One region of the Xenorhabdus bakwenae genome, then DNA from elsewhere that is predicted to be linked to it. Evidence: predicted binding sites of a transcription regulator. Region 1 holds the regulator's gene; the other holds the start of a gene.

Region 1 (4,680 bases):
GGATCAGTGATTATTTTTTTACCTTCAACGAAAGACGAACTCATATACTCTCCAACATTTGTGTGATGGAATTTTGAGGTGTCACTTTGTAACTGTTTTTTATTATATAAAACCTAGAAGGTTTGTTTGAAAATAATATAGAAATTGCATTGAAAAGCACATATTGCCTATTCATCCTGAAATTAAATAGAGCGTCAATGCTCTGAAAGACCTCAAATTCCGAGTTTCTAGCATAATGAATCTGTATGAGTATATGAGTGAAATGGTATTTAAACAATCATCTAAAGGTTACATAATGGTGTAACCTTTAGATAATAATGTTATTAACTATTATGTTTTTTGGGAAATTATTGTATTTATGCTTGGTGACTCTTTTCAACACCTTGTTTTTGCAGCCAATAACCGATAGTCATGGGAACAACCGTAAGCGCCATGATTGTCGTCGTCGATAAAAGAGGGTATTCCATAAATAGAGAAACGATCATACTGGCAACAAAACAGAGGCCCAATTGCAGGGCATTTTGTAATGCAGCCGCTTTACCACTATTCTGTGGATAAACAGACAGAGCATTTGCTACTGCAATTGGATAGGATGCACCATTCATTGCTGCCATCACACAAAAAGGAATAAGAATGGCTATAAATGAAGGTTCACTTAATATGGAAATCAAACAAATAATGATCATGCTTACAGCATAGCCCACCAACAGAAATGGGAATACTGTTTCACTTTTTACTTTTTCCAGTAAGATACGGCAACCATACCCGCCAATCATAAATGCCAGAGTTTGGGGAATATAACTTAAGCCAATATCGGTAGGATCATAACCCATATCTTTCAAAATTGTTGGTGAACCCGTTAACCAGGCAAAAAAACCTGCACTGCAAGATGCATAGATCAGTACATTTCCGTTAAAAACTGGGGAAGTTAATAACGTAAAGAAAGAAACTGCCTTTTTATTGGCGTGGGTTTCGATATTGGTGCGTTTGTTGGTCAGAAAAAATGTTGGTATTAACAGCAATATCGTTACGATCATTAAAACAAGGAAAATGATCCTCCAACCATTATGCGTCAATAACCATGCGCCCAACAAAGGCGCAAGAGCCGGGGAAAGAGCAACCAAAGGCATGATCATGGCAAAAACACGTTTGGTACGTTCTACATCATATCTGTCGACGACTAAAGCCTGCCAGGTCACCGCAGCAGAACAAACACCAACCGCTTGCATAAATCTCAATACCAGTAACTGGATCGGGTCTGTAATCCAAAGCATACCTAAACAACTAATGGAAAACAGGGATAGGCCGATAATAAGAACAGGTTTTCTGCCTAAACGGTCAGACAATTGACCCCATAAAAGCTGGGCAAAAGCAAATCCGGCAAGAAAAATGCTAAGGCTCGCACTGATGGCATTAGTGGATGTACCTAATTCTGCTTTCATTGTGTCAAAAGCGGGTAGATACATATCAATGGCCAAATAGCCTAACATGCTTAAGCCTGCGAGATAAGACATAAATGGAATGGCGTTTTTATTTGTTGTCATTGTGTTAATAATTAGGTTTTGTAGTGGATAAGGAAATAGTTGGCTTATTTTATATAGCATGATTTTTACTTGTGAAACGGTAATATTTGCACCATGCCGTGAAAAAAATTGAAAGGAAGATATATGTGGTCTGAATACTCTCTGGAAGTCGTTGATGCTGTTGCCAGAACAGGAAGTTTCAGCGCAGCTGCATCAGAACTTCATCGTGTGCCTTCTGCTATCAGCTATACGGTAAAACAGCTTGAAGAATGGCTGGCAATACCTCTGTTTGAACGTCGTCACCGTGACGTTGATTTAACGGAAGCGGGGGCAATTTTTGTCAAAGAAGCGCGTTCTGTTATCAAAAAAATGAATCACACTCGGCACCAGTGCCAACAGGTTGCCAACGGTTGGCGGGGGCAATTTAGTATTGCGGTTGATCAGGTCGTAAAACCAGAGCGAACGCGTCGGCTAATTTTGGATTTTTATCGCCATTTTCCAGATATTGAGTTATTTGTCTATCCTGAAGTTTTCAATGGCGTATGGGATGCTTTGGTGGATGAACGAGTGGATGTCGCCATCGGAGCGACACGTGCTTCCCCCGTGGGCGAGCGGTATAGCTTCAGGGATATGGGGTTTATGCCTTGGCTGTGTGTAGCCAGCCCTGAACATGAACTGGCAGTAATATCGGGAAAATTGAATGATGAACAAATGCGGCCTTATCCCAGTTTATGTCTTGAAGATACTGCCCGCAGCTTACCTAAACGTGATACATGGGCTTTGGATAATCAACGGAGACTGATTGTTCCCGATTGGGATGTTGGATTAAGTTGCTTAATGGATGGATTGTGTGTAGGCATGGTGCCCAAACACCGTGCTCTACCGCTGATCCGTAAAGGCAAGCTGATGACACTTGAACTTGAGCAACCATTGCCTGACAGTCCATGCTGCTTGACATGGTCGCAAAAAAGCCATTCACCGGCATTAAGCTGGTTACTAGATTATCTGGGGGATAGCGAAACGCTTAATGCCGAATGGCTGCAAGAAAATTAATGGTCAGCGGCGATAATCGATAAAAGGTCCATCTGCAACAGAGCGCCGTTCAACAAGGCGTGGGTGGACTTCGATAGTTTGTGCATCTTCACGTTTATTGACGATCCTGTCCAGTAACATTGAAAAGGCCATTTGCCCTAAACGCTCTTTGGGTTGATGGATGGTTGTTAATGCTGGCGTAAAATAGCGAGCATTGCGAATATTATCATAACCGATGATTGAAATGTCTTGTGGAACGCGCAATCCCAGCTCATCGGCTGCACAAATCGCTCCCATAGCCATGACATCTCCACCACAAAAAACAGCAGTTGGACGATGTTTTTGATTCAGGATTTTATACATGGCTTGATAACCGGACTCCGGCTCAAAATCACCTTGTACAAACCATTCATCCCGAATAGCGATATTGGCTTCTTTTAGTGCTTTGAGGAAACCTTGGTGGCGGCCCCCACCGGTATTTCTTGCCAACGGTCCCGGAATAGATGCAATATCACGATGACCACGTTCAATGAGATAACGGCCAGCTAGGTAACCACCATGAAAGGCATTATCAATAATTGCATCGGTAAAATCACCTCTGGATTCTCCCCAATCCATGACCACCATAGGAATATTACGATAGCCTTCCAACATACTCAAAAGTTGCTCAGGGTATTCTGAACACATTACCAGCAAACCATCTACCCGTTTTTGCGCCAGCATAGCGAGATAAGCTTTCTGTTTATCAAGGTTGTTATGAGAATTACATAAAATCAGTGTATAACCTTTGCTATAGCAGCTATTTTCAACCGATTCTATGATCTCAGCAAAGTATGGTGCTTCACTTGATGTTGCCAGCAATCCAATGGATTTGGTGTGGTTTACTTTCAAGCTGCGGGCAACGGCACTGGGAGAATAGTTCAATTCTTTAATAGCGGCCCAAACTGCGGCCTTGGTATCTTCGGCGACGAAACGGGTTTTATTGATAACATGGGATACGGTTGTGGTCGAAACACCAGCGCGTTTAGCCACATCTTTAATCGTTGCCATGAAAAAAGGACTCCTGACCTTCTGGTCTAATTTATATACCCTTTATCTTTCTTGTCGGGTATAGCTATTTGTTAATCGTTTGCCAATATATTTATATACAGGGTGATGGTTGACAATAATTTAGCGGTAAACCTTGAATTTTGTCTGATCTAGCTCAAAAGTGAAAGCAATAATCGATGCTATAAAGAGTATGGATTAAATATCGCGGTATGGTTTTTCGATATATGGGAAATAACTGCTTAAAATTTAGGATGTTGAGGTGTCTTAATTTTCACATTGAGGATGTTCTATGGATACAGATCTGAAGCTGGGATTGTTGGCTGCCTGTAGTGCATTAATCATGATTGTTTTTCTGGCAAGCCTCTGTCTGATCTGATCAAGATCTAAACGAAGAATGTGTAGTCCCACTTACTTTAAGGGCGGGTTCTCCAGCATGCGGAATTCCGCGAATAAAGGAAAACCCGCCCTTATTATTTCAGGTTAGTATGAGAATGAATCTTATTAAGCCAGGTTTTCCTCAACAAATTTCCAGTTGATCAGAGCCCAGAAGTGCTCCAAATATTGGGGGCGTGCATTGCGGTAATCGATGTAATATGCGTGCTCCCAAACATCAACAGTCAGTACTGGTTTATCTTCGCCAGTCAGTGGGGTTGCTGCATTAGACGTGTTAACAATAGCCAGAGTGCCATCAACTTTCTTGACTAACCAAGTCCAGCCTGAACCAAAGTTTTTCAGGGCTGAGTCGGTGAACTGCTGTTTGAATTCAGCAAAAGAACCGAAGGCATTGTTGATAGCATCTGCAACTTTTCCAGTGGGTTCGCCACCACCATTTGGTGACAGGCTATGCCAGTAGAAAGTATGGTTCCAAACTTGTGCTGCGTTATTGAAAATGCCAGCTTCAGAGGTTTTGATAATTTCTTCCAGCGATTTTCCGGCAAATTCAGTCTCTTTAATCAGATTATTCAGGTTTACAACATAAGCGTTGTGATGTTTGCCGTAGTGATATTCCAGAGTTTCTGCAGAAATGTGTGGTTCCAGGGCATCTTTGGCATAAGGTAATGCTGGTAATTCAAAA
Region 2 (4,680 bases), 720 kb from region 1:
GCGCAGCAATTTCCATCAGGCGGTGTTTTATTCAGGCGGTGGGGCGTCAGCACTCTTCTGGGTTACTGTGTTTCCCGAATTATAAGCAGGTGATGCAATATTCGCAGCATGATCTCCGTCAGTGTGGTTTTTCTGTGGGTAAAGCCAATGCGTTATTGCATGTTTGTCAACTTATTGACTCTGGGTTATTGGAACTCAATATTCCAGAAGGAGAAAATGGCGTGAAACGGTTGGCGGATAGCTTACTTGCTATCAAGGGCATTGGCATGTGGACAGTGAATTATGCATTATTACGAGGATTCAGTTACCTGGATGGTTCACTACATGGCGATGTTGCCGTCAGGCGTAATCTCCAATATTTGCTCAACCAGGAAAACAAAGTGAGTGCGGAACAGGCAGAAAAATGGCTGGCAGATTTTTCTCCCTGGAAGGCGTTGGTGGGCGCGCACTTATGGCAACAGCAATCCAGTAGTGGATACTAATACCACTCCAACTGAGATTCAGATTGAACCGGCAGATTGAGGTGATTGGGTATAATAGGCGGAATTTTCATAAGTAAGAGAATGGGCAGTGACAAAAAATTTTAATGATGAATATTGGATGCGTCGGGCGATAGGTTTAGCCATGCAAGCACAGGCAAAGGGGGAAATTCCGGTCGGTGCTGTATTGGTGGCCGATAATAAAGTGATTGCTGAGGGATTTAACCATCCAATCACTGACCATGATCCTACCGCTCATGCAGAAATTATTGCGTTACGGCGGGGCGGGAGGCAATTGCAGAATTATCGTCTGTTGAATACGACACTGTATGTCACTTTAGAGCCTTGTATCATGTGCGCAGGTGCGATGGTACACAGCCGGATACAACGGTTAGTTTATGGTGCCAGCGATATGAAAACCGGAGCAGCGGGTTCACTGATTGATATCTTGCGCCACCCGGGCATGAATCACCAAATTGACATTACCGGCGGGGTGCTGGCGGAAGAGTGTGCCACTATGTTGAGTGCTTTTTTTAAACAACGCAGGGAACAGCATAAGGCATTGAAAAAATTGAAAACTCAGCAACAGGACATGCCATAGTCAGTTATGATTTAGCGGTCGTTTCAGATGGCGTCGGTGTTTTATTCTCCGACGCTTTTTCGTGAGATCCAGCGTTATTGCTTGTTATTTTGTCATTCTCAGCTTGAGGAGTATTGATGGTCGTGGTATCCGTTGCCACTTCACTCTCTTCCGTTTTCTCGCGGTTGGCTTTCGCTCTAAGGTATCCCTCCAGGCTCAAATAGTAACGCCGAATATTTTCAACGTAACGATAAGCTTCATAGCCACGGGCATAGCCATAGGTTGTATTGGCGTAATATCTTTTCTTGCTGAGCAGGGGCAGGCGCGTTTTAACATCCAGCCAGCTGTCTGGATTCCCTTTTTGTGCCGCGGTTAATTTACGGGCATCAAGAAGGTGCCCATACCCCATGTTGTAAGCGGCAAGGGCAAACCAAATGCGCTCATCCTCAGGAATGGTTTCTGGCAAACGCGCCATCAGGTAGTGCAGATAAGCCATTCCGCCTTTTACACTCTCCTCCGGATCCAGCCGATCGTGAATTCCAGCCCATTTTGCTGTCGGGCGTGTGAGCATCATCAATCCACGAACACCAGTAGGTGAAGTGGCTTGTGGGTCCCAATGTGATTCTTGCCATGCAATGGCAGCCACCAATTGCCAATCAAGCGATCCCGCGTATTGTTGAAAAATGGGTTGATAGGTTGGTAAGAGCGTATTGATGGCACGAATAAATGAAAGGGTATCGAAATAATCGAATGAGCCGACATGACTGAAATATTTTTCTTGTAGCCGCGACATGATGCCGTTTTCAGTCAACATACTGAAGAAATCGAGCATAGCGGAGTAGAGGCTATAATCGGCATTACGTTTTAAATACCAGGTTAAAGGGCTTTCTTCACTGACATCAAAAGCAACTGCCAGATTGGGATGAATGCGCTGTTGCAAGGCCAAACTGAGGGAGTCACTGATGGTATAGTCGATTTTTCCCTCGGAGAGTTGTTCGAGCAATTGTTGCGTATTCTCGTGTGGTGTTTCTTCCCAGGTTAACTCAGGATAAGACTTTTCTTTCCACTTTTTCAGTTCACTTACATGAGCTGAGCCTGCCGTGACGATGAGTTTACCTTTTAAATCACCAAACGAATGTGGACGTGTCGCCCCCTTGCGATACACCAGTTGTTGTATGACTGAAACATAGGCTGGGCCAGTGCGTGTCTGGTTCAGCCTGTCTTTATTGTAGATAAGCCCGGCAGCCAGGAAATCGGCTTTATCGTTTTCCAAGTCGTCAAAAAGTTGCTTAATGTTGGGACGAAACTTAATCACCAGTTTAACGCCCAGATAATTGGCAAACCGCTTGATTAACTCATAGTCGAATCCTGCTGGCTCATTTTTGTTGTTAAGAGAGATCAGAGGAGAGCTGATGGTACTAACCCGTAGCTCTCCTCGTGCCAGAATTTTGTTTATCTGCTCCTGCTGTTTATTGGGCCAATTGATATTCAGGCCGATGATGGCAGCAGAAAGGAGCGTGATAATTACGATAACAAAATAATTTATCTTTATGTTATTCAAATAGTTATCTCTTTTCAGAACGATTTGTAACCGTATGAAGTACAAGATAATAGCATGGTTAAATTTCCAGTAATCGAGAATTTTGCGTAACAAAAGGGAGATGTGCAACCCTATTAAACTCATTTTGGTATTTTATTGAGTGTATTGCTGGGTGAATAAATCACCACGCAAACGGTTTCGTCAGAGGAAACATTCCTCTATAATGCTTGCTGTTTCCTGAGGCATCAGTCAGGCTTTGCTTCTAAGATGAGAGAACCTATTATTATGGAAATTCTGCGTGGCTCACCCGCTTTATCGGCATTTCGCATCACTAAGCTCCTTTCCCAGTGTCAAGATCAACATCTCCCAGTTACTGACATTTATGCAGAATATGTGCATTTTGCCGAAGTTAATGACCCCATCACGGAAGATGAGCGAGAGAAATTAAATAAACTATTAAAGTATGGTCCCTCTTTGGCCGAACTTGAGCCTAAAGGACAACTTATATTAGTCACGCCTCGCCCTGGCACGATATCCCCTTGGTCATCGAAAGCGACAGATATTGCCCACAATTGTGGACTGAAGCAGGTTGTCCGTTTAGAAAGAGGGATTGCCTATTATATTCAGAGTGTTGGCCTGGATGACGGGCAATGGCAAACGTTGTCGGCATTACTGCACGATCGCATGATGGAACGTGTGTTCACTCAGTGTGAACAAGCCGAAGTCCTGTTTTCTCACCAGCCCCCTGCGCCGTTAAAACAGATTGATATCTTGCAATCGGGACGGGCCGCACTGGAATCAGCAAATATTGAATTAGGGCTGGCTCTGGCTATCGATGAAATTGATTATCTGATGAGCGCTTTTCAGGCGTTAGGACGCAATCCAACGGATGTTGAGCTGTATATGTTTGCCCAGGCAAATTCTGAGCATTGTCGCCACAAAATTTTCAATGCAGATTGGATTATTGATGGCCAGACTCAACCCAAATCTTTGTTCAAAATGATCAAAAACACGTTTGAACAGACGCCAGATTACGTGCTTTCTGCTTATAAAGATAACGCAGCGGTTATGGAAGGTTCTGATGTTGGCCGCTTCTTCCCTGATCCTGCAACCGGGGTTTATGACTATCATCAAGAGCCAGCCCACATCTTGATGAAAGTGGAAACTCATAACCATCCGACCGCCATTTCGCCCTGGCCCGGTGCAGCGACGGGTTCCGGTGGTGAAATTCGTGATGAAGGTGCAACCGGACGAGGTGCCAAACCGAAAGCCGGGCTGGTCGGTTTTTCAGTTTCAAACCTGAGAATTCCTGGGTTTGAGCAACCGTGGGAAGAGGATTTTGGTAAACCTGATCGCATTGTCAGTGCATTGGACATCATGCTGGAAGGCCCATTAGGCGGCGCAGCGTTTAATAATGAATTTGGGCGTCCGGCATTGCTCGGGTATTTCAGAACCTATGAAGAAAAAATTTGTTCCCATAACAGTTCAGAATTGCGTGGTTATCACAAGCCCATCATGCTGGCAGGCGGGATCGGCAATATCCGTGAAGAACATGTCCAGAAAGGGGAGATTTCGGACGGTGCAAAATTGATTGTGTTGGGTGGACCAAGCATGAATATCGGTTTAGGGGGCGGGGCGGCATCTTCAATGACATCCGGTCAGTCTGATGCTGACCTGGATTTTGCCTCTGTACAGCGTGACAATGCGGAGATGGAGCGTCGTTGTCAGGAAGTGATCGACAGTTGCTGGCAATTGGGGGATAAAAATCCGATTTTATTTATTCATGATGTAGGCGCTGGCGGTTTGTCAAATGCTATGCCCGAATTGGTCAGTGATGGCGGTCGAGGCGGGCGTTTTGAGTTACGTAATATTCTTAACGATGAACCCGGCATGAGTCCATTGCAGTTATGGTGCAATGAATCCCAGGAACGTTATGTTTTGGCGGTAGCACCAGAGCAATTAGCTCTGTTTGAAGAAATATGCCGCCGTGAACGTGCGCCTTACGCGGTGATTGGGGAAGCAACGGAAGAGCGACATTTGCAGTTGAATGACAACCATTTTAATAATCAGCCAATCGATAT

What was found. The regulator PurR, encoded in region 1, represses purine synthesis genes. The targets are predictions, from matches to a motif close to CANGCAAACGTTTGCNTG.
Region 2: a site for PurR is predicted at 2,785-2,802, ahead of purL (phosphoribosylformylglycinamidine synthase). Genes of this name have one in related genera too.

What each region holds. Positions count from the first base shown of each region.
Region 1 is NZ_CP119194.1:783,454-788,133, forward strand. Features, by position in the region: gene cfa (cyclopropane fatty acyl phospholipid synthase) at 1-44, opposite strand, end outside; gene punC (purine nucleoside transporter PunC) at 357-1,544, opposite strand; gene punR (DNA-binding transcriptional activator PunR) at 1,668-2,576, shown strand; gene purR (HTH-type transcriptional repressor PurR) at 2,580-3,605, opposite strand; gene sodB (superoxide dismutase [Fe]) at 4,107-4,680, opposite strand, start outside.
Region 2 is NZ_CP119194.1:63,506-68,185, forward strand. Features, by position in the region: gene PXH59_RS00945 (DNA-3-methyladenine glycosylase family protein) at 1-482, shown strand, start outside; gene tadA (tRNA adenosine(34) deaminase TadA) at 571-1,080, shown strand; gene mltF (membrane-bound lytic murein transglycosylase MltF) at 1,085-2,620, opposite strand; gene purL (phosphoribosylformylglycinamidine synthase) at 2,885-4,680, shown strand, end outside.